4 regions of the Enterococcus sp. AZ109 genome follow, and region 3 is predicted to be linked to each of the others. Evidence: riboswitches for the same ligand, from Rfam matches in the RefSeq annotation. Region 3 holds a riboswitch; each other region holds the start of a gene.

Region 1 (7,495 bases), on a different contig from region 3:
CCTAACTTTACCCTTTCGAAAATCGCTTTATTGCTTTGTTCCTTTATCCTTATTGTGATGTTATCTCCAGGAAACAAAAGTTGACCAAGCAAAATGCTCCCCATACAACCTTGTTTCGCAGGATGTATGGGGAGTTTTTAGTAGGTGGAGAATTTCGCAAAAACACACTAGAGGAATTCTTCAAAGATTTTCATCCCCAGTAGTTCTTGAGATATATTGACGTTGTCAAACAAAGAGATACTCGCTTCTTTAATGCTGAAGGATTGGGTATGATCATGATCGTTGATCGCTAATGGCAAAACAGTCTGAGCATTTTTATCGATGACCTAGTCCAATTTAAGGCTTACCGCAGTTTTTATCTTAGCCGCTTTAAGATGTGCCGAGTGTGGAATCACCACAGTGTCTTAAAGCAATGACAAGGCTTTTTATCGGTTGAAAGTATGCTAGCAAAAAGTTGATTCGGCGATTTCTTCCTTCTTAAAAACATTATTAATTTGTTGTATTAGACCAAATTTATCGTTGATGTTAAGACTTACGAAAAAGAATTCTGCTGAAAATGCTGATTAAAACTCTCAGGTAGAAATTGGCATATTTTGCTGAGATGTAAATTGTTCACCTAGCAGACGTGATGCTTTTTTTGTATTGGAAACCATATACTATATGGTGGTGACTTAGGGCTCAAACTTAGTATTCAGATTCTCGATTACTTGCTTTTTATAATCAAGAAATTCTTTTGTAAGCTGAAAATCCGCATTTTTTTCTTTGCTCAACTCGATCATGTCTAGCTGGTCATCGCTCTGATTTTTCAAGATATAGATTCGATCAGACAATTTAATAGCTTCATCAATATCATGGGTAATAAATAGTGTCGTTAATGATAATTTTTTGTGGATATTGAGGTACCACTCATGAATTTCAGATTTAGTAAAGCTATCTAAGGCACTAAACGGTTCATCTAGTAAAATCAAATTAGACGAAAATAAATAGGTTCTTAGTAAAGCGATTCGCTGACGCATTCCACCGGAAAGATCTTTCGGATAAGATTTACTCACACTTGCCATGTTAAATTCTTCCAGAAGTTGGTTGGCCCTTTGAAGGGCTTCCTTCTTTTTGACTCCCTGTAAAATCAATGGCAAAGTGATGTTTTCTTCGATTGTTTTGTATGGAAGAAGTAAATCTTTTTGGAGCATATAGGAAACCTTTCCTGGCATATCAATGACGGATTCTCCATCTAACAAGACCTCACCGCTACTGGGGGTTAAAAGACCGGCAATAATGCTAAAAAGCGTTGACTTTCCAACTCCGCTCGGACCGATGATACTGATGATTTCATGATCGAGCACATGGAGATTCAAATGGTGCAAGACTAGTTTTTCTGAAAAATATTTTGACACATCTTTGACTTCTAGCTTAATCATTCTGCTCACTCGGTAGATAATCATTGGTAAATCCTGTATTTTCAGGAATTTCTTTATCAATTAGTTGGTTTTTTCCTAACCAGGTATAAAAATCATTCCAGCGCTGCGAATCAATATATCCCCATCTATCTTCGTCGGCACGATATTGTTCGGACAACCATTTTTGACTTGCCAGAACTAGGTCTTTGTTCAACTCAGGTGCCTCTTCGACTAAAATATCGGCAGCTTCCTCGGGCGACTCAATGGCGAACTCGTAACCTTTTTCAGCGGCTTTTAGGAATTTCTTCGCCACATCTCCATGCTCCTTTAAGAAGTTGTCGTTTGAGATAATTACAGGCGTATAATAGTCAAACACCGGATTCAAATCCTTAAAATAAAAGTAATCAATTGGGACACCTTCGCTTTCAGCAGAAACGCCACCCCAGCCGTAGAAAACCCAGATAGCATCCGCTTGTTTTTCCTTCAATGCCATCGGTTCATCCACAATATTATTCGGAATCAAATTAACTTTTTCAAAATCACCGCCGTCTTTTTCCATTACGTTGGCGATAGTGGCTTGCTCAACAGGTGAATCCCATGTAGCATAGGTTTTGCCTTCCAATCCTTTAGGTCGGTCAATACCTTCACCCTTAAGAGACATGATACCAGACGTATTATGCTGTAAAATAGTCGCTACAGCTGTGATTGGTAGTGAATCATCTGAAGCATAGTTCGGTGCTAGCGAATCTTGAGCGCTAATTCCAAATTGAGCTTTGCCACTCGCTACGATTGCGGAGGCATCTCCATCAGAGGGTTGCACAATTTCAACATCCAATCCTTCTTCTTCAAAATAACGTTTTTGTTGTGCTACGTATAGTCCTGTATGGTTGGTATTAGGTGTCCAATCTAACACAAACGTAATTTTTTCCAACTCTTTGTTTTCTGTTGCGCTTTGCTCATTGCTACATGCTCCTAGAACCAATAAACTACTCAAAGCAACTAATGCTTTCCACTTTACCTTCATTTTTACTCCTCCTATACTTCTTTTTTCCAGGGCATAGCCAATTTTTCTGCCAAATTGACCAATGCCATCAGTAATAAACTAATTAATGAAATCAAAAAAATTACTGCAAACATCTTGTCAAAATCATAAGATTTTCGTACTCGTGTCATATAGACACCTAATCCTTCAAAGCCGCCCAGCCATTCTGAGATAACCGCACCAATTACTGCATAAGTCACAGCGATTTTTAGAGCAGAAAAAAAATCACCAAGACTTGCGGGAATCTTGATATGCCAGAAAATTTGTCTGCGATTTGCTCCCATCGAACGTAATAGCCGCAATTCATCATGATCAACAGAAGAAAAGCCATTCAACATAGCAACGGATACTGGGAAAAACACAGTGATGACAATCAAAACAACCTTTGGTAAAACGCCAAAACCAAACCAGATTGTCAATAAGGGTGCAATAGCAACAGTGGGAACAGTTTGCGTTAAAATCAGCAGGGGATAGATAGTTTTTTTCACTCTTTCGAAGTTATCCATAAAAATTGCAACTGCGATCCCCAGTGACATTCCTAAAAATAAACCTAATAACGCTTCGATCAATGTGATTCTGGAATGGAACAATAGTAAATCAAAATCATTGATAAAGGCCTGACCAACCTGTAAAGGAGAAGGGAGCATGAACGTTGGAATCCATCCTAACGAACTAACACCTTGCCACACCATAAGAAGGACGAGTACCGAAACACCAGAGTAGAGGTTAATGCTGGTGCTTTTTCGTCTTTTCTTCAATCCCAAACACATCTCCTTCAGGTTTGTAAGTGATTTTTACATAAGCAGATACGCCTTGAGATCCCGCTTTAATTGCAATCAGTTGACAGTTTTTGACGATCTCCATCAATTCATCATAATTTCCCTCAATACTTGTTTCAAACGCCCCAACCTGATAAGTCAATCCTGTGCTTGCTATATAAGCGATTACTTCATCAACAACACGAACAACTTCTGATTCACCTTCTACTTTTGGTAGTACTTGAATTGCGATACCTGCTTCCATTTTTCTTCCTCTTTTCTTGAAATTAATTAAAATAAAAAGGCATTTTCCCCAATAGAGAAAATGCCTAAAATAACCAAAAATGATTCTTTTTTTCGACATGCTCCCTACGCTGGTCTTAACCAACAGGTTCAAAGGGTCAGGTTTTTAACCTTCTCAACGCTTGTGCGTCCCCCTGCATCTTTATTTAATTGTTTTTAATAATACATTTCTTTGATTTGTTCGTCAACATACTTTTGAAAATCAGTAAAACAAAAAACGATTAAAAACGATAAACGGGTTTTAATCATTTTTGTTTTATACTTGATGAATGTCTAGATCTAGATTGTAATAAGGTTCCAAGATAGCATTATTAATTCCTTTTTCCGTAACAATAGTATCTAAAGAAGTAGCACTATCAACAAAGAAAGTTGAAGTTGTGCCAATTTTTTCTTTCGTTACAATACCGATTTTATGAGAACTTTGTTGAAGCAATTGTTTTTTTATTGCAGCTTCTTCAAATGATGGGACAGTGATCCCTTTTTCAATATCGATTGAAGAGATACCCAGTATACACAGCTCTATATTGATACCTTCAATTGCTTTTAATGTAGCAGAGCCTTTTAATACTTTAGAATGTTTATCCAACTCACCAGGCAACAAATTGATGGTAATATGCTCATGATCGCATAATGCTAATGCAATCGTAGGGCTATTGGTGATAACTATCCCACTATAATCGTTAGGAATGTTCTCTGCGAAAAAAAGATTCGTTGTACCACTATCAATGTAGATTACTTTTTTTCCATCAATTAGTGATGCTGCTTTTTTGGCTAGCATTTTTTTGCTGACTGAGTGTTGATCAATTCGGTGCTCAAATGGCAGGTTGGTGTTATCCAATCTTAGCGCGCCACCGTGAACGCGTTGGACAAGTCCAAGCTTAGCTAGTTCTTGAAGATCTTTTCGAATTGTATCTTCCGTTACCTCTAATTCTTTGGTGAGATCGTTTACTAAAACTTTACCTTCTGCCTCTATTTTGCTCAAAATATATTTGTGGCGTTCGCTTTTTAACATTATTTTCTCCTTTAATCGAAATTTATTGATTCTTATCGTTTTCCATTGTATAATGATAGCATAAAGAAATCGATTAATTACTGACACGTGCTATTTTAATCCATATTTCTTTTGTTGTACACCTAATGTTAGCGCTTAAAAGAAATCAACTTGGAGGATGATGCAGTTATGAAGTTTGGAATATTTTCAAAAGTTTTTCTGAAGTACCAGTTGGACGACGCTTTGAAGAAAATTGCTGGTTTGGGTTTTGAGAGCATTCAATTTAATTTTGCTAATGTTGGTCTACCTAGTTTACCACAGTCTGTAGAGAAACATATTTTAGAGAATATTAAGGACTCTTGTGAAAAAAATGGGGTTGATATTGCCGTCATATCCGGTACGTTTAACACTTTAGAGTTAGATGAGACCAAAAGGAAAGAAAATTTAGCTGGATTTGAAACGGTTGTAAAATCTGCAAAAATGCTAGGCGTTCCTTTTGTTTCTATATCAACAGGTAGCTTTAATCAAGAAGACTTTTGGAGTCCTCATCCTGATAATCATACTGAGAAAGCTTGGGTGGTACTTAGCAAGTCTATCGAAGCTATGCTCAAAGTAGCTGAAGAAAACAACGTCACCATCGTTTTTGAACCAGAGCAGGCAAATGTCGTTAGCTCAGCAGAAGATTCTTTGCGCTTGATTAATCTATTCGACTCTAAACATCTAAGAGTGCTGTATGATCCGGCTAACATCGTGACAATAAAAGATGCTGACAATCAATTAGAAAAAATAGAACGTACACTTGAGCAACTCAAAGATGTAATCTCGCTAGCTCACTGCAAAGACGCTCTTGTGACTGATAAAGAAATCAAATTTGCTCCCGTTGGAAAAGGTACCATTCCATTGGTGGAATACTTAAGGAAACTAACTAAGTTTTATGACGGGCCAATTATTATGCATGGATTAGAAGAAGAAGACATTGAATATGCACTAGAAAATTTAGGATTAATGGAGGAAAAGTAAGATGACAAATATAAAAAAAGATGACAAATTAGTGAAAATTGGGGTACTTGGAGCGGGACAAATTTCACAGGCTGCCCACTTTGATTCAATTAGACGATCTAAAAATGCTGAATTGTATGCAATCTGTGATGTAGATGAGTACTTACTGAATGAAATGAATAGTATCTATCACCCAACGAAATTGTACAGAGACTTTGATGAAATGCTAAAAGATCCAGAAGTTGACGCAGTGGTTATTGGGATCGCAGATAATTTCCACGTGCCAATGTCAATCAAAGCAATCGAAGCTGGAAAGCACGTATTAGTTGAAAAACCTTTAGGCATGTCTATTGAAGAAGTTGAAAACCTTGGTAAAATTGTAGAGCAAGCAAAGGTTCATGTACAGGTAGGAAACATGAAACGCTTTGATCCAGGTATTGAAGCAGCAAAAGACTTTATTGACAATGAAATGGGAGAAATGCTGGCATTAAAAGCTTGGTACTGTGATAATACGTATCGCTACACAACTACTGACAATGTCCAACCAGTGATTCTTACAGGTCCTAATGCGAAAAAACCTGCTGGAGATCCAAAAGCGGATAAGCGTCGCTATTATATGAGAGGTCACGGAAGTCATTTGTTTGATACGGCAAGATATCTTGGCGGAAACATTATAGCTGTAACGGCTTGGCTAACTGAAAAATACGGTTCTTATTCTTGGTTTGTTACGGCAGAATTTGAAAATGGTTTTGTTGCGCAGTTAGATTTAACATTGCAGGTTAGAATGGATTGGCACGAAGGCTTTGAAGTCTATGGAGAAAATGGATCAATATTGGCTAAAACGTATAATCCTTGGACCTTCAGAAGTAGCGATGTAGAGATTTTCAAAGTTGCTGACGATAGTTTCCACCGCCCAATTGCAGTAGATGGACATTTTTATCGCCGTCAAATTGAAGATTTCGCTCAGGCTATTTTGACAGGAAAAGCCGGTAGAGGCGCAACTGTTAAGGATGGAATCGAAGCAATGAAAGTGATGCAAGCAGTGCAAGAGTCTGTAAAAACTGGCCAAAAGGTCTATGTTGATTCTGTTTCAGGAGAGTTATAGGAGGAGTAAAATGGCTTTTTTTAAAAAAGACGACATTGATTTTTACTTTGAAGACGATGCGAATTCAGGAACTCCTTTTATCTTTTTACACGGATTAGGTGGCGATACGGGGCAAACATCTGGATTAATGAAGAAAACAGCCGGCATCAGAAGAATTGTGATGGATTTCAGAGGTCATGGTAAAACCAGATATTTTGGTGACGAGTCGCTGCTTAGCTTCAATCAATTTGCTGATGATGTCAAAGCGTTAGCTGATTATCTAAAGCTAGATCAGTTCTTTTTGGGAGGAATCTCAACGGGAGCTGGAGTTTCATTAAACTTCGCTCTAAGATATCCAGAAAGAGTGAAGCGTCTCGTTCTTTCGCGACCAGCTTGGGAAGATTGTCCGCAGCCAGCAGATATTCGTGAGGCATTTAAAGTGATTTATCAGCTGTTAAATAACCCGGAAATAAAGGATAAGAAGGCTGAGTACAAGAAAAGCGGCATCTATCAAAAAATGAACAATTTATCTAGCTATGCTGGTGAGACCCTGTTAAGCCAATTTGATTATGCTTACGCTAGCGAGGCATCGCCAAAATTAATCTGTATGCCTGGAGATTCTCCAAATACTGATAGGAATGAGTGGCGCAAGCTTTCTATGCCAACGCTAATTTTGGGTAGTCATTTAGATCCATTACATCCTTATAGCTATGCTGAACTGCTGCATGAATATATTCCAGATTCAGAGTTTAAAGAAATTACTTCAAAAACAATTTCTGGAGAACAGCATGCAAAAGATTCTTACGGAGCTATTTGTTCATTTTTGAATCAGTAAACCAGGAAGCTGGCAACGAGTAGCCATATATAGCTTCCACTAAGAGGTGAAAAGTGAAAATTGTAACTGCGATTGACTCAATGAAA
Region 2 (7,495 bases), on a different contig from region 3:
AGCAGTTAATTGACCGAGGAATTGTTGTTTCCACAGAGGAGCCTTTAGTTGTTTATCTTCCTTGTGGTGTCGGTGGCAGTCCAGGCGGGGTAGCATTTGGTTTACATCAACTATTTAATGAAGCAGTCAAGCTTATATTTGTAGAGCCAACCCATGCACCCTGTATGTTGCTAGGAATGTATACGCAACTAAACGACAAAATTGCTGTTTCTGATATTGGTTTAGATGGAAAAACAGCAGCAGATGGCTTGGCAGTCGGTCGACCTTCTCGACTCGTAGGTGAAGTAGTTGAACCCTTCTTATACGGTGAGACTACTGTAGCTGATCATCGCTTATACCACTATCTGTGCTTGTTAAAAGATCAGGAAGATATTTTTGTAGAGCCTTCATCTACAGCTGGCTTTGCGGCTTTTTCCGACGTGAACCGGACTTGGAGCCATGAAAATCCCCAGCTTCGTAAAGGAACCCATATTGTTTGGGGCACTGGCGGAAAAATGGTACCAGAATCTGAGAGAATCCGTGCTTATCAACTAGGAAAATAAGTAAACCCCTGCGAACTTATACTCGCAGGGGCTGTTTAATTCATCAAAAGTGGGACTAAAAAAGCAACTGTTAGTCCTAGAAACCAGCCGCCTAACACATCAGTAAAATAGTGAATACCTAAGTAAACACGACTAAAGCCAACTAAAAAGCTAAGAAGAATAGCAGGGATCATGACCCACCAAGATGCTTCCATAAATAAAAGTGCATTTAGAGATATACCAATATAAAGCGTTGCAGCTGTCGAAGAATGACCGCTTGGAAAGCTGTGATCTGTTTCTTCTACCAAACGATTATCCCGTGGTCTCTCCCGCTTGAATATACGCTTGATAATGTAGGTAAGCCCCGTAGTTACCATAACATTGACTCCTACATTCAAAGCAATTGTTATGCGCGTTTGAGGGAAAAGGACAAGTAGTAAACAGATGAGCAGTGTCGGTATAGCTTTTCCCAACTTAGTAAAGAAGAGAAACAGTTTCGTCAGTTCGTTCCTACGCTTAGCAACCACTTTTTGAGAAAACGAAACATCTGCTGATTGAATATTCTTGCCTCGTACTAGAACGAGAATTGCTAAAAAAGCGATGAATGAACTTGCAGCGGCTCCTATCATAGCTGTTTCCTCCCAACTCTTTTCTTTCACTTTCATCTTACCATAAAGTGGGACTACCGGTTTGGAGAATAACTAACTCAAGGATATCCTTTTGCCATCCTTAGTTATCCCATGTAATCTTTTCGTCGAAGTAAAATAATACCGATAATCGTCACAATTAATGCCAATAAAACAACTGCCAGTGACCCTAAGATAGAATCCTTCCATAATAAACCACCCGTATTTATTCCCCACAAGCTGAAAATCAATGTAGGAATAGAAATAATTAAGGCAGCTGAATCCAAATATTTCATTAAATGGTTTAAGGTATTATCCATCAAAGCAGACACCATGCCGCTAGTAGAATCGACTAATCCGCGATACAAATGAACCAACTTTTCTACCCGGCGACAGCTAATTCTTACATCATTCAACGTTTCCTTAGAAATCCGGTTGATGATTCTTTCATCTGCTAAAATTAAATCGGTGGTTTGCTTCTGATCATCTAGTGTATGCTCTAAATAAACCAGATTTTTTTCAATGTCTCGCAACAAAATTAGGTTATCCTTTTCGGTACTAGTCTTAGCAGCTTCGTTGACTTCATCAATCATTTGTTTTTGCTTATTCAATGCCAACAAAAAATTGTGGTATGTGCGTAAAATATACTGAATGATGAATTGGTCGACTTCCCCTCCGCATTCTTCAACCATTCGTTGAATTTTGAGTAATTCATAGGTTTCATTCGCAACAGTAATCACTTGTTCCTCAGCAAAGATAAAGGAGATTGGTAACAAAGCCCCTTCCACCGAATTAGAAACATCTTGTTCTACCTGATAGCTAATCAGCACCAAACTGACACATTTCCCTAGTTTTTCCGACTCAAGGATTTCAATCCGAGAGACCTCTTCAGTGAACGGGTGAAGGGTGAACACATCCTTAGGCAATTCAAATTCTTCAACATAGCGAAGGATTTCGTCATTTGTTGGTGCAGTGATAGACAGCCAAGATCTTGTTTTATCACCGGTTGTAATAGTTGATTGTTCAATCATGGAATTGCTCCTTTTGTTTCTCGAACTTTTCCCTTTATTATACGCTAGCTTAGTTAGAAACCCATATTTCACGCTTATGAAACAAAAAGCCGATGAAGTCTCCTTCATCGGCAAATAGCTTTTCACTTACGAAAAACCTATAAAAAATCTTTACGAATTGGTGTGAATGTATCAACTAATTCGGAATTTGGTTCTAATGGAATACAGCCATGACGTACATTAGGCTCAAAGCGTAAAAAGTCTCCTGGTCCTACAATATATTCCTGGTCCTCTTCAAAAAACTTGAATTTCCCTTTAACAATGTAGGTTACCTGTTCTTCTGGATGGCTGTGCAGCGATGTACTTTCTTGAACTTCTTTAAAACGCACGACTACTGACATAATCTTGTCGCTATGAGTTACGACACAACGTTCGGTATTCTCATCGACTTTTTGAAACGTTTGGTCCTTTTGATAACTAATCATTTGGTTTCCTCCTAAATTATAAGGCTTCCACTGCTCGACGTAAGCTTTCAACTGTACGAGGGACATTTTCAGCTTTCATTATTTCACTTACTACTGATATACCAGCAATTTCGCTATCTGTCAAAGCAGACATATTATCCAGCTTAATTCCGCCAATTGCTACTACTGGTAGCTCCACTGATTGCGTAATCTCCCTTAGTGTTTCCAGTGATGTAACCTCGGAATCCTTCGTTTGTGTCGGAAAAATCGCACCAACTCCTAAATAATCTGCTCCGTCTACTTGGGCTTCTATACTTCGCACCAATGTTTTCGCAGATACGCCCAATATTCTATCTGACCCTAACAAACGCCGGGCAACCGTTACTGGAAGCTCATCGTCACCAATATGCAACCCTTCAGCACCGACAGCTAGACAAACATCTAAACGATCATTAATAATCAGCGGAACATTATAGCGCCCAGTGACTTCCTTAACCTTCAAAGCCAGCTGATAAAAATCATAGGTGGATAATTCCTTTTCCCGCAGCTGGACCAAAGTTACTCCGCTTTGACATGCTTGGTCAATGATCGTTAAAAACTGTTCCTCGCTAAAGTCGTAACGTCCGGTTACTAAATAAAGTTTTAATAGTTCTTTATTCACACCATTTGCCCCTTTACTTGTTTTTCCCATTCCTGCTTCATCAACACCGAAAGCTGATTTAAAGTCGCTTGACGAAAGTCAGCCAATCCCTCGGGAACTAGTTCCTTGGCTCTTTCTCCACAACAATTAAAGTAACTAACCGCTGCGATGACTGCCGGGAATGTTTCCAGTCCAATACCTAATACGGCTGCAATCATCGCCCCTACGATATCACCAGTTCCGGTAAAACAGTCCAGCTCCGCTACACCATTTTTTAACAAACACGCCTCTGTCTGGTTGACGACCACATCAACAGCTCCAGTTGCTAAAAAGGTTGTTTGTGGATATTCAGCTGCCAAAGACTTCAGTGCATCTGTCAATTCTACTAATGCTTCCTCCGACTGATCAAGCGAACTACCATCAACTCCTCGTCCATGACTTTCCAATTGGCAAAGCGCCCGCATTTCTGAAATGTTACCTTTGACTACTTCAGGTGGCTGCTTCATTAATTGCAGCGCCATTTCCTGACGCAAAGGACTAGCTGCCAAACCCACTACATCGATTACAGTTGGTTTGTGGTTCTTTTTAGCAAAGCGGCTAGCTTCAAATATATTTGCTTCGCGCTGTGGAGATATGTGTCCTAGATTTAGCAATAGACTATCCGTCTGTTGGAAAAAAGCCGGAAACTCACGGGCGTCATCAGCCATTACTGGCTTAGCATCAATATACAACAAAGCATTTGCCATTGACTCGCAAGTAATTTCATTCGTGATACACTGAACCAATGGTGACGTGGATAACGGAAATACATCTTCTACTGCTGCTAATAGTTTAGTCATTACTGATCCCTCCAAATAATTGCTGACATCTTCTGAACACGGGTACTCGATAAATCAATTTCCAAACAAACAAGGCAACAAAGGAACCAATTATGGCCGCTCCAATAAATCTGGGAGTATAAATTAACCAATACATTCCTTGTTGGCTGCCGGTAAACAGAACCATTACCGGATAAGACAATAATGAACCAATAATCCCTGTTCCAATAATTTCTCCAACCATAGATCCATAAATATTGTTAGTAACTCGATATAACAGTCCTGCTAAAAATGCTCCAAAGACTGCTCCAGTCAGTGCTAACGGTGGAATTCCTAATAAAAGCATTCGAATAATTCCACAGCACAAAGCCATCACCGTTCCATAAAGTGGTCCTAACAGTCCACCGGCTAGAACATTCATCACACTAGACATTGGTGCCATTCCTTCCACACGAAAAAGTGGCGACAGCACCACATCCAGTGCGATCATCATTGCTAACAACATCATTTTTTGCAGTTTATCTTTTTGCAAACTTCCAACTTCCTTTCTGTATTTTACTCCCACCAATAAAAAAAGACTCCTCTTTCAAAATAGAAGCAAAAGGAGTCCTCAGAAAGGTTTAGCAAATCGCTTTTTTATTGTAGTTCAAAGCGACTTTGATGAAGCCAGACCTCGATACTACGATTACAACAACCCATCAATTTGTCAAAAAGATACCTCACAATCGATGAAAAAAGCCCGACCAAAAAATGGACGGGCGCGCTTGATGTTTTTACGACATTTCCCTGCGCCAGTTCTAACTGTTTCAGGTTCCATGGGTATAATCTCAGCTTTTAAGCACCCCAAATGTTTCTATATGAAATTGTAATTAAAGTATATCATACTTTTTTTCATTAAGGTAGACACCTATCAAGATTTCTATCAAAATCTATGCTATGCTTTAGGTCAGAAAGGGGTCTATTTATGCAACATCCATCATTTAACACCATCCATCACGTTGCGATTATCGTATCAGATTATCAGAAAGCTCGTGAATTTTACGTGGATATTCTAAAACTTCCTATTTTAAGAGAGCACTATCGTGAAGAGCGTCAAGATTACAAACTGGACTTACAGCTGTCTAATGGTGCTGAATTAGAGATTTTTGCCGTCAAGAATCCTCCAAAGCGCCCTAGTTATCCCGAAGCTAGTGGGTTGCGTCATTTAGCCTTTAAAACTGATAGAATCGATGAGACCATTGCTTATTTGGAAGCAAGAGGTGTGTCGTGTGAACCTTTACGGACCGATGATTTCACCGGTGAAAAAATGACATTCTTTTTTGACCCTGATGGTTTGCCCTTAGAATTACATGAGTAAAGCCAGCAAAATTCACTGGCTTTACTTGATTTCACTCGTATCTGAAGACCGAGCTGATAAATTATTAGTCTTATTAACTGAGAATAACAGAATGTTTTATAGTCCTAATTCTTTCTTCAAAGATAGATCATTAACTAAATTTTGAATAACTACCAAAGCTTTAGGTGTCACGAATGGATCCATTACTATTACCGGAAAATCATTCGGCACACCTTCTACTGAACCAGTAGTGATCAAGCCGTCATAAGTTAACATCTCTTTATACATGCCCTGCTTGCGGTCTACTACATTTTCAAAATAGAAGATATCAAAATTCCCATGCACAATTCGGCGAATCTGTTTAGCTAAAAAACTTTCTTCTGTCGGAGTCAAATCGGACAAAAGCAGCAAGCGAATCTTCTGATCTTGTTCCACCAACATCTGTAAGCTATCCACTTCCGCCGTCAAAAGTAAATACACATAATTCATCACAAAATCGGATTCTCGGTACATCGCATATTTTTTTACGAATTTTCGGACAATTTCCGATACAAGAAAAATTGGTTTTTGATACATAATCTCGGTCATTTCTAAAAAGGTATCGCGGTTACGACGTAGAATAGACACAAATGCTCCATCTTTGTCATATAAGTAGTAATCATTCATTAATACTGTGGTCATATTAATCAGTGCCTGTTGATCCATTTTTTCACTCACTAGCTTATTGAAGTCCTCAGCTAACTCAAAGTGCTGATGAAATAATTTTTGATAGCGCAAATTATCTGCCAGTGCCATTTCGCGATGAGCGCTACTAAAAACGATGGTATCGGAATAAATTAACCACATACAGTCCCGTAAAACGTCAGTTGACAATTGTACATGAAAAAGATCCTGAGCAGTCTTATTAAATCCGTCATACCTTTCTTGATCTGGCAAAATAAATCCTTCCTTACGCAGTTCATCTGCTGGGTACATATGGCCATTTTTAATTCGCCATAAGCTGACATAAATTGTATAGATTAACCTTTTTTGAAAGATGTACTTCCGATATAAATTATTCTTCTTAACAAAATCAACTACAAATTGTTCAATCGAATTAAATTGGAAATCCTTTAGCATCGGCAAAATATTGTCAAAAGCATTCTGCTTCTCAACGAAATAACGGTAATAAAAGTGTCGGATCACACTTTCCTTGCCTTCAATTCGCAACGGTCGATAGCGTAAGTACATCCCCGCTTTCTCTAACGCAACTTTCACTTTTTTCAAATAGCGTTGTGTGTTGGAAACACTTAGATACAACCGTTCAGCTAAAGAAGTAATATTGTTACATTCCTCATACAGCAACTGTTCAATGATCTGAAATTCTTGTGAATGAATTAAAGTGTCTGCATACAAATTACCAATACTGACTCGTCCTCTCATCGATAAGCGATAAAGACCTTTATATTTTTCAATATGAAAATGATCACTCTGTTCATTTATTAGTTTTACATCATCTAGCAATATGGGAAGTGAGCAGTCCAGCTCACTCATTAGCTGATCACTTGGCAATCCGTCACGCTGATAATACAGCGCTTCAATTAGTCGCAGTCTTCGCTTATTGCTTGTACCGAGAATATCCCGAAAGTCCATCCCATCTCCCCCTTTATGCACTCCCTTACAATTTGAGGGTATCAGGTTTTTACATTTTTGTAAATTTAGCTTCACGAAAAAGCAAATTAGAATTTAATTAAAAAATTAGTATAATCCAGCAAGTATAGTTAGAGCAATAGCATTACTAGCTACTGACTCAACTCCGTATATTTTTTCTTATTACCTTTACTGTTTTCAACCGGGTATTTGATCGTATTTTTTTCTAACTTTTCTGTAATAATTCCATCGATATCAAACCCTAAATTATCGGCCATCATATATGAATAAATTAACACATCGGCCAGTTCTTCTTTCAAGCGTTCGGGATTTTTAAGTGCCTCCTCGGAAGTCTTCCATTGGAACAATTCCAATAATTCCGCTGCTTCCAAAGAAATTGACAAAGCTAGATCCTTTTCATTGTGAAACTGCCGCCAATTCCGTTCTTCAC
Region 3 (7,495 bases):
AAGGTGGGGTCAAACGTTCAATTTTTGCCAATTGTTTTTCTCGACTTTTTGCCATGGTTGAACGGGAACCGGCTTTATATTTACGGATATATTCTTCAGTTTTTTTAATATGCGATTTTTGAGCTTCATACTGGCGCATATACGTTTCCGCTCGCAGTTCTTTTTGCTTAGTCGCTTTTTCCAAGTTACCAGTGTACTTGGTCAATTGACCGAATTCGATATCCATAATATGAGTAGTTACTTCATTTAAGAAAGCCTGGTCATGAGAAACTACCAAAAAGGTTCCTGGAAACTCCTTCAAAAATTGTGTCAGCCATTGGACATGGTCATCATCTAAATGGTTCGTTGGTTCATCCAGAATTAACAAATCTGGTTTTTCTAGCAGCAACTTCGCTAATAGAATCTTCGAACGCTGTCCACCACTTAAATTCTTCAAAATACTATCCATTCCTAATACGTGAATCCCCAATCCTGTCGCAAGTTCGTCGATCAAGGTGTTCATTTGGTAAAAGTCCCCTTGGTCCAACTCATTTTGTAGACGGCCTGCCCGTTCCAATAAACGATCATCCATATCGGTAGCATACGCTTCATACAGTTTAGTAATTTCTACTTCTTTCGCTAAATCCTCAGCAAAAGCTGTTTGCAGAAATCCCTGAATGGTCATAGTTTCATCCACGTTGACGTATTGATCCAAGTAGCCCACCTGAAATTTTGGCGAGACCACTATTTGGCCTTCATCCGGCAAAATTTCGCCAGTGATAATTTTGATCAAGGTACTTTTCCCGGCACCGTTGCGACCAATTAGTCCCACATGTTCGCCTTTGTTGATTTGGGCATTAATTTTTTCATACAACAGCTTGTCCCCAAACTGTTGGGTAATGTCTACTAAATTCATCATAATTTTTTTCTCCTCATTACTGTTTCTTTTTTTTATCGGCACACATCTAATTAATAAGAAAGGTTTCGCAAACTCCTCTAGATTGAGAAGCCCTGCACTACTACTTATGTCCAAACCAATCCTATCATTTGTGAAAAACTATATTTTCTTTACAAAAAAAGCTACAGACAACAGCAATTGTCTGCAGCTACAATATTTTTTCAAAATCGAAAACACCAAGGCACAATAAATAAACCTGCCTACTTCGGGCGTTTCCGATGAAGTCTAAACCTTTATTGTATGCTCTTAACAATGCTTCATCGAATTAATCTGTCAAGAGCTGCTTTTCTTACGAATTTAAAATAATAGCTGTATATCATCAGATGTTCCCTCTTTCGCCAAGAATCATAACATGTTCCCGAGATTGTGTCAAAAAGATCAGTAAAGTTTCTGAAAAAAATGGTGATTCCGACTTATCTTTGCTTTTCGTTAAAGAAGTTGTCGATTGACGCTTCAATTCCCTGGAAGTCTTTGTTGAAGAACAGTTCCAGATCGACAGGTATCTCAGGCAGATCGGTTTCGTTTATAAAACCACCATTAGGATTAGGCACCACCAAATAATCAGCGCGATCTTTGTTCTTAAAATAGTCGAACATCACTTCGTATTTGCCAGAAAGATGCTCAGCCAGTTCTTCTCCGTTCATGTATATCCAAGGCAGAAGATTCAGCACCGGCCGAGCGTTGGTATTGATTTCGAAGACAAAGCAGAGTTTTTTCATAGAGAAAACCCCTTTTTTAACTATTGTATTCCATTTATGGGGCTTTCTCTACTAGTCATTTAACTTATTTTTTTATTGATGGCGTACATAAAGCAAGCAATGGTCAAACATGTAATTATCCGAGCAGTAAGCAACTGCCAAGTTTTTGTCAAGAAAATATCCAACACTAAAAATGTTCCTACAATTAACAAAAGTCCAAATACTACAATGGCAACTTGAGTTAAAACAACATTAGAAGTGCTTTTACTCAAAAAATCGGTTCGTTTGATATGATGAATTAGCTGATACAACAGCGCTAGTCCTGATACTAAAAAAACTAGGAGGTTCATCGCAATATTTTCAATTTTTGGCAGAGAAATCATTGGCATCATCAAGTACAAAATACCATACCCCATAATGCAGGCGAGATAAATGCCGATCAGTTTTCGATTGCTTTTGACTGTGTTGGTGTCTTTTTCAAGTTGTTTTATCATGTCCTCGTCTCCCTTTAGTAAATGATCTAAGGAGAGGTTATAAATATCACTCAACAAAATGATGCTGACGATATCAGGATAACTTCGCCCATTTTCCCAACTAGATATTGTTTGGCGGCTGACGTTGATTTTTTCAGCTAAGTCCTCTTGCGTCAATCCTGCTGCTTTTCGTGCATTCTTTAATTTTTGATCAATATTCATAACTGACCTCCTTATCCAAATTATAGGTTAGACTTCTAGACACCGAACAGAAAAAGTGCTTTACATTCAGCTTTTTACCATGTAAATATGTCTTTACATACTGATATATCAAGCTTTTAAGCGATCGCCCAAGTTTCCAAATTCATCGCCATCTCCCAAAACGCATATTCCATCTTACTGCTGATGACAAAAGCCTCCAGCATCTGCTTTTGCTCTTTCGGTTTACTCGCTTCGTATAATCGGTCTAAAACAGCACGTTCTCTTAAGATTCCCTCAGCGGCTTCCTCACCTGAATAAGTTTCAATCCACCGCTGGTACAATGGGTGCGGCGATCCTGACTTAATTAGACGAATGCCTATTTCTTGATACAACCAGGCACATGGTAACATACCTGCAAAGGCTGCATTCGGTGTACTTTCCACTAACTGTCTGTACATGTGAGAAACATAATGATAGGCAGTTGGTGCAACAGGTGTTTCGGCAATTTCTTTTTCAGTGATGTTTAATTCACTAAAAAAATCGGCACGAACCGCAATCTCGCCTAATCGTAAATTTTCTGCATTTTCTCTCATCAAGTTTTGTACTTCTTGATCTGCTGTTTGATCGGCAATCCGTTCGTAAAGTTTGCTGAAATGTTCTAAGTAATAGCGATCCTGGAGCAAATAAAACCGAAATATTTCCGGTGATAAGGTACCATCTCCAATCGACTCCACAAAAGGATGCACGAAGCTCCCCTCCCAATAAGCTGCAGCTGCTTTTCTTGCTAATTCTGTAAACATATAACTCCCCCTTACTTTTTTCTACTATTAAAATAGCCTCCTCAAAAAAGTCCACGAGGAGGCCAAACTAAAAAGAAAACCCGATCACAAAAACGATCGGGTGTAATAATTAACGATTTGACTAAAAAAGTCACACATTCCCTGCGTCAGTCCTAACTGTTTCAGGTTCAATGGGTATAATCTCAGCTTAAAAGCACCCCTAGTGTTCTTATTCGATTAATAAAAGTATAACATACCTTTTAGATGAAAACGACTCCTACTTTTATCTTCTTCGTATGACAGGTGTACCATCAGCATTCAATAATGGAGTAATTCCTGTCGATCCATAAATTGTGTTTAAGACCAATAAATATTGCACACCGGTTTTTTCATCTGTAATAACTTGCGTTTTAATCGATTTTTTGTCACTTTTTTCTTCTGAAACCATAAATCTTTCATCCATATGTCAATCTCCTTCTAACATATTAAAAGTATACCTTATTTATAGTAAACGTTTAACCACCTATTACAAAGGCAAAAACAAATATATTTAAGGTAAACTTTTTACTCCCGCTACCAAGTTTTTAATAAAAACACGAACGAACAGCCAACAATCATTCCTAACAACATAACACTGCCTCCCGAACTTTTTTATGTACTCAGTTTATCGTCAAAGTTAATAAAAATGTGCCTTTTGTCCAGATCAGCTAATAGTTTGTCCCAAACGACAAAATAAGACAAGCTTCCTCGTAAAGAACAGCTTGTCTTAATATTTCTAATCTGGAATTTCTGTACCCAAGCCTTTTTCACGGGCTTTTTGGACAATCTGACTTGCTACCACTAAATCTAAAACAGCTGTTCCAACTGATTTGAAAATAGTAATTTCTTTATCTGAAGTTCTACCTTGGACTTCTCCTAATAGAATTTGTCCCAACTCGCCAGAATACTTATTTTTTGGAATATATTCTTCTTTTAACGGTGTAATAAAGTCTCCCGCTGCATTTAGTACCCCTTCTGTTGTATCAAAGATAACCCGGTCTGCTCGCTTAATTAATTCTTTAGGAATTTCAAACATACTTGGTGTAAAGGAACCGATTCCATTAATATGTGCCCCGTCTTTTACCCAGTCTGATTCGAAGGTTGGCTCATTGGACGGCGTCGCACTGGTAATAATATCCGCACCTTCAACACATTCCCGACTAGTTTTAGTTGGAATCAAGCGTGCTTCGAATTTTCCTTGCATATCCTCTACGAAACATTCCGCCCTTTTCTGAGAGATATCAAAAATACGAACTTCGGTTAATGGACGAGCTGTTAACATCGCTTCTAATTGTTTCTCCGCCTGCCCCCCTGTTCCGATCAGGGCACCAATCTTGGCGTCTTTTCTTGCTAATAGCTCTGTCGCTACCCCTTGTACCGCACCTGTTCGCAGCTGAGTCAAGTATGTGCCATCTAACAAGGCAGTGACTATCCCACTTTTTGGATCTAAGACGATCATTGTACCAGTGACACTAGGCAGACCCCGTTCGATATTGTGCAAATAAGTCGAAACAATTTTTACGCCAAGAGATGGTTTATCCCCACCGATATAGGCTGGCATGTATGAACTTACACCATTTTCCTCTCGAATATCCACATTCGTGCGCAGTGGTGCATTTGTCTCCCCTTTGGAGAAAATCATCAAGGCTTCTTTATCTGCCTCTAGCGCCTCCTTCATGGAAAAAGTCTGGATCATGTCATCTTTTGTCAAAAACAGCATATATTTCACTCCTTGTTATATTAATGAGGCTTTCACCTCCCTGGTTCCTAAAATTACTTGGCACTCATAAATGCCCACGCAACAAATCCTAAAAAAATAAAAACTTCATTTATCAGCATTTTCCTCGTCAGTTTCTCAACTTTGGAAAGATAGTAACCCTCCACTGAAGCAGTAGTCAGCAATACCGGTAACGTCAAAAAACAGCGGCAGTCCTTTAACAAGTATTGTCACCAAAAATGTGAATAAAAGACCAGCAAATGTAATGTAAGAATCATGATAGCGAAACGGTAAAGCTCGAACATTTTTCAACATTTTCTCCACCTACCTTACAATTGTTAAATACAGCAACCACGGCACATAAATTACCACTTGTTCTAAAATTATGACAACAGCACCTATTTTAAAGCCAATTGGCAACGACTGCCGTGACAAATAAATACCTGAAATAATACCTAGAAACGGAATTGGAAAGAAAAAAGAAATCGCTAAAATAATAATTCCCGCAACACGCTGCTTATCATCATATGAGAGATTAAACATTGAAAAACTTCCTAAAGACGTTTCTTTAATTATATCATGATGAGAATACCCACCATAGTTTTATTTACGAAAAAACCATTGGCAAATCTATGATTTTCTATAGATTTTGGTTATACAAATAGGCTTAGGCAGCTACAAATATGCCTAAACCTATTTCATTTATTGCAGAAACTTCTCTATATTCTGAATTACTTTTTGTGCTAGGCGTACTTTAGCCATTGATGTCAGACCAGCACTGTGATCACCGGCAAAAACATTTGGTAAATTGGCTACCTCTTCCCCAATTCCTGCTACAGTGTCGCAAAATGCATAGGTATTAGGAAGGCTTAACCAGTTGGCTAAGTCATCAATGGTATGAGATGGCGCAATAGATAGGTTCATCAGGATTTTCCCTGGTCCCATCAATTCGAACTGTTCTTCCTCTAGCAAGACTACATTTTTATTTAAAGCGGTAATCACGATATCCACTCGACTAAGTAAGTCGTTTAACGGGTAGTAATCCATTGCCAACCTCTCTTCGATTTCCGGTTTGCGCGTGCGGCTGTAATAAGATACATCTGCTCCGAAAAAGTGTAAAGCCTCTGCTACCAGTGATCCAACTGTTCCCATACCAATGATACCAACTTTGATACCAGTCAACTCTGTTGGCTCGTCTTTCCACATTGCTTCGCCGCGCCCTTGCAGTAAGCGTACCAGTTCGCTGATTACATATTCTCTTACCCCTTCATCACCGTAATCACGAATCCCAGTGACTACAATTGCTTTTTCCTCAGCGGTCAGAATGTCGACATTTGCGCTCTCGGGAGAATACAGACTGCAGCACATTCCGATGTAACGAATAGTAGGACAAGCATCTAATACTTCTTTGTCAATATAGCTGGTAAAGCTTAGCATCACACAATCCGCATCACCAATTCGGCGAATAATTTCTTCGGTTGTATCAGGAATATCAGTATAAAAAATTGTCTCATCTGCATAGTTTTTCAATTGCTCATCCCACTCTGGCAATAACTTAGTAGGTTCGATGGCCACCATTTTCTTAAAGCGTTTTTTGTCCATTGTATCCTCCCTTTCTCTTTGCCTAATCATAGCGTGAAGCAAAGAGCTGCGTCAAATGGAAAAAGAAGTCTCACGATAAAAGTTGAAATCCGATTTATCTATAATAGAAAATTTGTTAAGCATCCTTGATCCCACTAAAAAAACCTTAACTAATCTCATCAGATAGAATTAGTTAAGGATTCCTATTAGTCTAGCGATTGTTATGTGATTAAGTTTATCTACTGACTAAGATGCTCATGAATTTGGCGAAGTTTATTTAATGAAATGTCGGTTGGCAACGTACAATCCGCACCAATTATATAACGATTATTTGCAAATTCATTTTCAATACGCATTAATTCTTGCTTAATTTCTTCCACATTTCCTTCAACTAATACACCAGATCGATCATCAAATCCTCCTAAATAGACTTTATTGCCAAAGATCTTTTTGGCTTCTTCAAAAGAATACTCACTTTCATGCATCGCCCAATTGATGACATCACAAGGATAATCCTGATATTTTTTTAATTCTGTCGCTTCTTTACAAATATGAAGAAAAGTAGAAAAATCTTCTTTCTTATTCGCTTGCTCTAACAATGTGCACTCTGCCACTTTTAATGCCTCTTGGAAAAAGGTATCACTAAATTTCCCTTTTTCTCCTCCTAAAGCTGCGTAATAAATGCCCTGTACTCCTGTTCCCATCGTCATTTCTAAAACGAGCTGTGTATTTTCTTCAATTATTTTCAGACCATCCTTTACAGATTGTGGATCACGCTGATAATGTTCATTGATTAGCTGAGGGGAAACTGAATAGCTGTGCCCTGAAGCATGAGACAACGAGGCAATTAACCCATGAACTGTTCCCAATAAGTAGCAATCTTCCTCGTTTGCTTCTACGATACGCTGCAATATATTTTCTTGGTCCTTAACCAGCTTGGAATCTTTGGTAATTTTAGTAATATTTTTCCATTCGTGAAGGTGTTCTATTTTTTGATGACTGCGCATCTCGTTTTCATTCATAATTTTTAAAATATCAGTCAGGGTTTCTTCTTTAAAGGCTAGGTGGGC
Region 4 (7,495 bases), on a different contig from region 3:
AGTCCCTTTACCAACACCTGACGGTCCAGACAACACAATCAACAGTCCTCTTTCAGACATACTAACGCCCTTTCATGGTCTTTTTTCGCTAACGTTTATTGTGCACTTTTTTTGCCGAGATTTCAAGGGGTATTCGCATGGTGACACCTATTTCTTAAAATCCCATGTTGGATAGCGTATTGATGACATCCCGCAACTCGCCCTGGTGCTTAAGTTTTTCATCCACAGGGTCAGCTACTTCTTCCACCGTAATTGATACAACGAACCTGCGATTTAGAGTCACATAAATTCCTTCATTGACTATGATATTTATTTCTTTTTCGCTACAGGAAACCACGGCATCTTCCCACACCTTGAACCCTTTCTTCTCAGAGGCAACCGCCCGTTTAACAATACTGTGCCCGTTGCTTTGATGAAACGTTACATCGTAATACTTCATTGTATAAACACTCCTATTCCACATTTTGGATTTGTTCACGTATTTTTTCTAAGATCGTCTTTAATTGTACCACGATGTCTTTAATTTGAATGGGACTAGACTTTGAACCAATCGTGTTCACTTCACGATTCATCTCTTGAAGTAGAAAATCCAGCTCTCGTCCAACTGGTCCAGCCGACTGCAACAAGCTGTTCATCTTTTCTAGATGAATACTCAAACGATCCAGTTCTTCATGCACGTCACCACGTTCTAGCAAAATAGCCATCTCTGTCAGCAGACGGTCTTGATCCACAGCACCACCTAAATATTCCTGTAATTTCTCTTCGAAACGTTTTTGATAGTCTGCCTCGTAGACATCTACAAATTGTTTTAGTTCTTTAATTTGAGTAAAAATGTCTTGCTGGTAACTTGCAAGGACTGCTTGAATACCATTACCTTCTGCTTTACGACTTTGAACAAGTTGCTGGAAGGCTTGCATGGCTGCCTCCTGAACTAAAGATTCTAGCGTCTCGTCAGATTGCTGGCTATCTTCTAATGTCACATAATCGTCTTGCTCCAAACTTTTCAACAAAATTTCTTTTACAGGCAGATCAGTAACCCCGTAGCGTTCTTGGGCGCCCGTTTTAAGCTCCTTAATTAATTGGTCCAAAAGTTCCCACTGAATAATAACTTTTTTATTTCCTGTCTTCAAAGGAGCTAAATTAATATACATATCCACTCGCCCACGTTGAATTTGTTCTTTAGCAATTTTCCGCAATAATGTCTCATACGCATTCAGCTCTTTAGGCATGCGTATCTGCAAATCCAGAAAGCGATTGTTAACACTCTTTAATTCAATGCTTAATTCGTAAGCCTCATTTACAGCAGTCCCTTGGCCATACCCTGTCATACTTTTCATAGTTAACCTCTACATTTCCTTGATAATTTTCTGCAGCGCCTCAAATTCTTCGTTGGACAAGGTTACACCTTTACCCATTTTCTCATGTTCAGGTGCCCAATCTCGCAAATCAAACTTTGGTGGGCGACCATTCCAGCTAATTAAATTCAATTCCTTACGCCAGCCTTTGGCGTTTTCCGATAATACTGCAATTTCTTCTACAATTTCGTAACTAAATTCTCCTGCCATAGTACTTCCTCCTGAATGAATGTTAAAAATAAAGCCAGCAAGGTGGGCAACGGCCATGCTGAAAAGGCAGCTTCCCAATTATCCACCGGTTGTTGGTACAATTTTATCGTACGATTATAGGCGGATAACCGATTCATTTCTTGCCAGCGCTGATTCAAATGTTCTTTTACCGAAACGACCGAAGTCATTTCTATATCTTTTTCGATATTTTGACAAAGCTTGTTCACTAAACTACTGACCTGATAAACCTTTAAAGGTGAAACCTGCCGCCACTCCGCCCATTGCTCTAACATTGAAAGACTCAAATGCTCTAATGGCTGATCATAAATTTCCCATTGAATATCTGATAACTCTGTTAATGAAATAGTCAGCTTTCTTTGCACATAGGAAACAAATGCTCGCGTTAATTGCGTGAAATTTTCTGTCGGTTCAAAAAAATACCGACGCCCTTGGTTATTTCCCAAATAGCGCTGCATTTCAAGATAGCCTAATTGGATATTTGCCTTTGAACGATCTGACTCAAACAGCAACATCTCCCCTAAATCCCAAGTGCTTGCCAGCTTGATTGCAACCACATGTGAAGTCAGCTTCACCGACTTATCCAAACCTGGACCATGCACGTCTACTATAATAACTTCCGATGCTCCCTGTTTTAAAGCCACATCAACCGGTATATTGTTGCGATAACCTCCATCAACATAAAATTGCTCTTCAATCGATTCAATCGACATTAACGGAAAAAAGGCTGACGATGCCAGCAGCCAAGATATCATCTCGCTTTGTGTTTGTTCATTTAATTTTACCACGACTTCCTTAAATATGGGAACTCGAGTAGCTACTACATATAACGGCACACTTTTAGTCAGCTTATCAGCGTCTAAATGCTCTTGAAGTAAGTTCCTTAGAGGACCAGTAGATAAACCTTTCTGTTGGATAGCTTCGAAAAAGAATTGGTGCAATTGCTGAACATGATCCGAAAAATCAGCCTGTTCTAAATCGTCAAAGCTGATTTCCAGTACTTTATCAGTCGAGATTTCCTGCCATAAAGTCTCAGCAGCTTCTAAATCCCCCTGTGCAATCAAAGCGCCATTCAAGGCACCGACTGAACATCCTACTACCCACTCAAAAGAAATTTTATTTTCTAAAAGAGCTTTCCAAACGCCAATTTGATAAGCACCGCGAGCACCACCCCCGCCGAGAACCAGCGCAGTATTATAATTTAGTTGTTTTCGCCAACCACAATCACACCTTTTATAATTTTGATTTGTCAGCCAATTAGCCAAAGGTAATGGTGCATCTAGAACAAGTATGATATGGGTTCTAAAATATTGCCGAGCAGCCTTTTCTAAAAGATAAAGCCCTTCCTGCCAGGAAAGTTCTTTGACAATTAAAAAATTTCTAATTTTCCAAGTTTTTTCTATGTTCTGAACCTCAACAAATAGTTGCCCTTCCTGATCTGTTATGCAATAAACACGCCTTTTTCTTAAGGCATGAAGCATTCGTTGGGCAGCTTGACTATGTACCACATCAAAAGGAAACAGCAAACGAGCTTGCTGAATTATTTCATGATACTTTGACAACTCAGATGGATACAATTGCTGTACCTTCATTTACTTTCTCTCCCACTTTAAAAGAAAAGCCACAAAGCCCGTAAGCTCTGTGGTTTCTTAATTAATAAGTTCGTTGCTCCATGTTAAAAGCATCTTGCATTGGTTGCGTTGCTTTTTCCACAGGCGTAACTGCTTCTAGTTCTCCTTGTACAACTATTCGCGTGATCCCGTCAATTTCCCCGCAGGTCACCAAAGTAACCTGACGCCGATCAGGTAATACATCTAGATACTTTACCTCAGTTGGCTGTACGCGAACTTTAAGCGCTGTTCTATAAGTATAAATGCTGGTCAAATCAGTTAAATATATCTTGTCTCCTTCTTGAATATTATCTAACGGGGTAAACAACAAGCCAGCTTCTGCCGCTCGATGACTAGCTAAACCATAGTTTCCTTCACCCATCACTTGGTCAGGTTCCAAAGTCCCAGCACCAAACAGTAATGCTTCATTAGACAATCCTTTAAAAATCGGCAAATTAATCGCTACAGAAGGTATAGATATACCACCAATAACTGGTAAACGTTTATTACTTAACTGCGCCCGCATCACTGCCTCTGTACTGGCAGGAACAACCGCATCGAAATCAAAAGGCATATTTTCTTGCATATTTTTATCAATATCTTCCTTAGACAGATTCGAAACAGCATAACGATCGCCGTTGTATTGAATTAGAAAGTTTTTTATTTGATTATTGAAAATTAAAGCCAATCCAATTATTAATAATAAAATTAAAAAAAAATTGATTAGCCAGCTGGTCTTTTTTCTTTTTCTTTTCATGAGCTATCCTCCATACTATAATCGATTTTATCATATCACAAAGTAAGCGTAAATCTTTTACTGTAAGATGCTCAATTTACTAGTGTTAAGTTATTTAAAGGAGAATTAATCATTGGTTCATTTTGATCTTTTAAAGTATGTATGAAGATGAAAACTATTTGTGAAAAGTATTGCAATAACGCTTTCAACTGTAATGTAATTTTAAAATAAAAGAAACGAGCTTTTTTTTAATTGATGAGTTAAAATGATGATGACGATGATTGGAGAGGGTGAATGATTTGCTAGACATGCTTTTTGTATATATAGATACTACCAGCAATGCCGTTTTTTCTAAGGGACTTTCCCCAGCGGACTTTGTTGAGGGCATCGTGCATCAACCGGATCATCTACTCTTATTAGACCCCGCTGTCGAAATCGGTGAATTTGACACCCATAGCGGATTGAAGGTCATTAGTGGAACTTACGCTGTCAATCAATTTTTTACGAACAAAAACTTCTCACAATCTACAGCCAATAAGTGGATTGACTTTACAAATCCAGCTTTACTAAAGGAGTTGACACCTTTAGAGATTTCCGAATTGTTGTATTTTGGCCATATGCGTACACATTTGCATTCGCCATTCTTTTATAAGCTCCAAAACAACTTTGTTTATTTCAACTTGGGTAGTGAAACCCTACGTGTATATTATCGCTATTTAGATGAATTCTATCGAATCTTAGCAAATAAAATTACTCGTGTTGCCCTAGAAAAGGTCAACGATAAGCGCTCATTCTTCCGTAAAGGCTCTTCTGTTGCTCATTTAGAAGGAGAAATTTTAAAAGATTTATATCCAATTTTTCAAGAAGGTGCTGTTTTCTGTTTTTCAAAAGCTCAGCTTGAAAATAAATTATATCGCATTCCCATCTATTTATCTGATGAAAAAGGTTGGCGTAAACATCAGCCAAGTTATAAGCAAGATCAAAAAATGGGAACCTTATCTTATGATCTAGGTCGCCAAAAATGGAGTCTGTCCTTAGAAAAAGATGACTTAGCATTTGCCTTTCGTTAAAACGACCACTTTTGCCTTTAATTGACAGAAGTGGTCGTTTATTTTTATCTCGTTTTCATGCCTAATGTTACAGCATCACGTGGCAAAAACAACTGCGGTACTTTTTTCAAAACGCCTATTGCAATTACAGAGGTTACAATCCCCGTCGCCAAACCGCCGGCACCGTTCATCACGAAAGAAAAAATCCAAGGATTCATTCCCCACAATGCGTAACTGCCCCAGAAAACCACTCCAGCAATAAAATGCCAAAAGAAACGTGCACCAGTCCCCGCTAAGCTCCCTAGAATGATGTTTTTAGCTGCCTCTTTCTGATTGTGATCCAGCAGTGCCTGTTGAACTTTAGGTGCATATAATCCAGCAAAACCTGCAAAGGTAAAAGCTACTGGATACTCGATTAGAACTTGTAAAACGCTGAGAAACTGTAGATTTCCTGTGAAATGTAATATTCCCCAAATAAAGGATGAAAGTAAAGCTGGTCGAACTCCTCTTCGCAAAGCAAAAATAGTCATAGGCACCATCCCTAATGAAATTGTAAGGCTACTGCCGATGTTCGAGGGGATGAATGATAGCATATAAGCCAATGCTGCCACTATCGTTCCCTCCACCATAATTCTCGTTTTGTTGTGCATAAAAAAACTCCTCCTTTTTTTGAACATACAGTTCACAAAGGAGAAGTAAATTTATTTACTTCATCACAATTCCTACGCTCGCATGACCGAAACAGGTACCAGGGTTTAGAGTGTCCTCATTCTCAGCCCGAAGGCTCCCCTTTGTGACAGTATTATTCTTTTAGTATTTTTTACTATTACAGTATAGCACATAATTTATTTATTTCAAGCAGTTAGCGTGAAACACTCTCTTGATCGCCATTTGGTGCCAAAGTAGTTACTTTTTTTATGCGATCTACTGTTAACATCTGTAATTGATCATCTTGCGTTCTGATGACCAAAGAATCGTTGCCTACAGTTTTTGGCAGCCAACCAGATACCGTTTCAAATTTTTCTGGATCTTTCTCATGCTGTACTTGTAGAACAACCAAACTATTGTTCAAAGCTGCTAGTCGCAACTGACTCATAATCGTCTCATTCGCTTGTTCTTGTGCACGTTTATCAGCAGAATCGTTTAGAAAATCAGACAAAAAACGGAAAGATGAACTAGAAAAGGCTTTAATTAGATTTTTTTTTGCTTTTTCAGGTTTCTTCTTCATGTCATTTTCCTCCTTGAATGTATTCTGATTTTACTTAAAAGCGGGTTAAAAAACAATACATAGACTATTCTTCAAAAAAAGTTAACCAATAGGGCAACCCATCTTGAATCAAAGCATATGCTTCCTCAAAATCCCCTGTATACCAAGGATCTGGGATATCTTGGTTTTTTTTCCCAGGAACAATGTCTAAGTATAAATAGACTTTTTTGTCCGCTCCTTTTGGTGCTAGCGCCAATAAATCTTCCACATTTTCACGATCCATCCCAATGATCCAATCCGCTGTATAAAAATCATTCGTTGACACTTGACGAGAATGCATCCCTTTTGTACTAATTCCATGTCCTTTCAAAATTTTTTGCGTACCGTGATGTGGTGGATTTCCCACTTCCCAACGACTAGTTGCCGCTGAGTCTATTTTAAATATGTCTAATTTCCCCATTTTTTCAAATTGATCCCGGAAAATAGCCTCTGCCATTGGCGAACGACAGATATTCCCCATACAAACAAACAGAATCGTTTTCATTTGATTGCCTCCTTCAAGCTAAAAAGTGTATTTCGTGCTATAGTCAAATCATAGAAATGAGGTTGATAATATGAGTCGTATTTTTCTTTCTGCTAAAATTCCATCCATCGGTACCAAACTATTGGATAAAGCTGAGTTGGACTATCAAGTTTTTGATGGGACTGGTGTAATTTCTAAAGAGGAGCTTATAGAAAACATCACAGATTGCCAAGTACTAATTTGCCCTTTATCTACTATAGTTGATCAAGCAGTTATTGATCAAGCGCCCAATTTACGTTTGATCGCTAACTTCGGTGCGGGTTTTAACAATATAGATGCTGATTATGCTAAGAAAAAAGGTATCTATGTAACAAACACTCCGATTGTTTCAACCAATGCAACAGCAGAGCTGACTGCTGGTTTGATCATTGCTCTTTCTCGACGAATCGTAGAAGGCGATCGACTGATGCATGGTGCCGGCTTTGACGGCTGGGCTCCTTTATTCTTTTTAGGTAATGAACTAAAGGACAAAACACTAGGAATCATTGGCATGGGACAGATTGGACAGTCCCTAGCAGAAAAAATGTCTGCTTTTGGTATGAAGATTATGTACAGCCAACGGCATCAATTAGATTCAGAACAAGAAAAAGTATTAAAAGTTGAGTTCCACACCCAAAAAGAGGTTATTCAGCAGGCAGATATCCTTTCATTGCATGCTCCATTAACTGATGAAACACGTCATTTATTAAACTATGAAGTCTTTCAACAAATGAAAAATTCCGCTTTT

What was found. A riboswitch is a leader RNA that binds a small molecule or an ion and turns the genes downstream of it on or off. The one in region 3 is predicted to bind thiamine pyrophosphate.
Region 1: it holds a riboswitch for thiamine pyrophosphate, as region 3 does, so the genes downstream of both, IGI42_RS03620 (thiamine-binding protein) here and tenA (thiaminase II) in region 3, are expected to answer to the same signal.
Region 2: it holds a riboswitch for thiamine pyrophosphate, as region 3 does, so the genes downstream of both, thiW (energy coupling factor transporter S component ThiW) here and tenA (thiaminase II) in region 3, are expected to answer to the same signal.
Region 4: it holds a riboswitch for thiamine pyrophosphate, as region 3 does, so the genes downstream of both, thiT (energy-coupled thiamine transporter ThiT) here and tenA (thiaminase II) in region 3, are expected to answer to the same signal.

Annotation. Positions count from the first base shown of each region.
Region 1 is NZ_JBIOSF010000001.1:754,803-762,297, reverse strand. Features, by position in the region: gene IGI42_RS03635 (ABC transporter ATP-binding protein) at 672-1,418, opposite strand; gene IGI42_RS03630 (ABC transporter substrate-binding protein) at 1,411-2,421, opposite strand; gene IGI42_RS03625 (ABC transporter permease) at 2,433-3,197, opposite strand; gene IGI42_RS03620 (thiamine-binding protein) at 3,166-3,462, opposite strand; TPP riboswitch at 3,547-3,646, opposite strand; gene IGI42_RS03615 (DeoR/GlpR family DNA-binding transcription regulator) at 3,757-4,512, opposite strand; gene IGI42_RS03610 (sugar phosphate isomerase/epimerase family protein) at 4,681-5,511, shown strand; gene IGI42_RS03605 (Gfo/Idh/MocA family protein) at 5,513-6,595, shown strand; gene IGI42_RS03600 (alpha/beta fold hydrolase) at 6,606-7,409, shown strand; gene IGI42_RS03595 (glycerate kinase family protein) at 7,463-7,495, shown strand, end outside.
Region 2 is NZ_JBIOSF010000001.1:2,057,655-2,065,149, reverse strand. Features, by position in the region: gene IGI42_RS09845 (D-serine ammonia-lyase) at 1-542, shown strand, start outside; gene IGI42_RS09840 (phosphatase PAP2 family protein) at 578-1,150, opposite strand; gene IGI42_RS09835 (magnesium transporter CorA family protein) at 1,255-2,178, opposite strand; gene IGI42_RS09830 (cupin domain-containing protein) at 2,316-2,642, opposite strand; gene thiE (thiamine phosphate synthase) at 2,659-3,312, opposite strand; gene IGI42_RS09820 (hydroxyethylthiazole kinase) at 3,279-4,100, opposite strand; gene thiW (energy coupling factor transporter S component ThiW) at 4,093-4,611, opposite strand; TPP riboswitch at 4,846-4,935, opposite strand; gene gloA2 (SMU1112c/YaeR family gloxylase I-like metalloprotein) at 5,044-5,436, shown strand; gene IGI42_RS09805 (helix-turn-helix domain-containing protein) at 5,533-7,047, opposite strand; gene IGI42_RS09800 (nucleotide pyrophosphohydrolase) at 7,197-7,495, opposite strand, start outside.
Region 3 is NZ_JBIOSF010000002.1:263,515-271,009, forward strand. Features, by position in the region: gene IGI42_RS17840 (ABC-F family ATP-binding cassette domain-containing protein) at 1-898, opposite strand, end outside; gene IGI42_RS17845 (hypothetical protein) at 1,351-1,656, opposite strand; gene IGI42_RS17850 (helix-turn-helix domain-containing protein) at 1,716-2,330, opposite strand; gene tenA (thiaminase II) at 2,447-3,109, opposite strand; TPP riboswitch at 3,230-3,320, opposite strand; gene IGI42_RS17860 (DUF6440 family protein) at 3,372-3,551, opposite strand; gene IGI42_RS17865 (ornithine cyclodeaminase family protein) at 3,864-4,847, opposite strand; gene IGI42_RS17870 (hypothetical protein) at 4,983-5,156, opposite strand; gene IGI42_RS17875 (hypothetical protein) at 5,169-5,387, opposite strand; gene IGI42_RS17880 (NAD(P)-dependent oxidoreductase) at 5,547-6,446, opposite strand; gene IGI42_RS17885 (uroporphyrinogen decarboxylase family protein) at 6,665-7,495, opposite strand, start outside.
Region 4 is NZ_JBIOSF010000001.1:2,281,355-2,288,849, reverse strand. Features, by position in the region: gene gmk (guanylate kinase) at 1-60, opposite strand, end outside; gene IGI42_RS10965 (hypothetical protein) at 155-439, opposite strand; gene IGI42_RS10960 (YicC/YloC family endoribonuclease) at 453-1,337, opposite strand; gene IGI42_RS10955 (YdbC family protein) at 1,347-1,565, opposite strand; gene IGI42_RS10950 (patatin-like phospholipase family protein) at 1,535-3,175, opposite strand; gene IGI42_RS10945 (class A sortase) at 3,237-3,950, opposite strand; gene IGI42_RS10940 (hypothetical protein) at 4,229-4,999, shown strand; gene thiT (energy-coupled thiamine transporter ThiT) at 5,044-5,628, opposite strand; TPP riboswitch at 5,681-5,779, opposite strand; gene IGI42_RS10930 (hypothetical protein) at 5,841-6,206, opposite strand; gene IGI42_RS10925 (low molecular weight protein-tyrosine-phosphatase) at 6,271-6,729, opposite strand; gene IGI42_RS10920 (2-hydroxyacid dehydrogenase family protein) at 6,800-7,495, shown strand, end outside.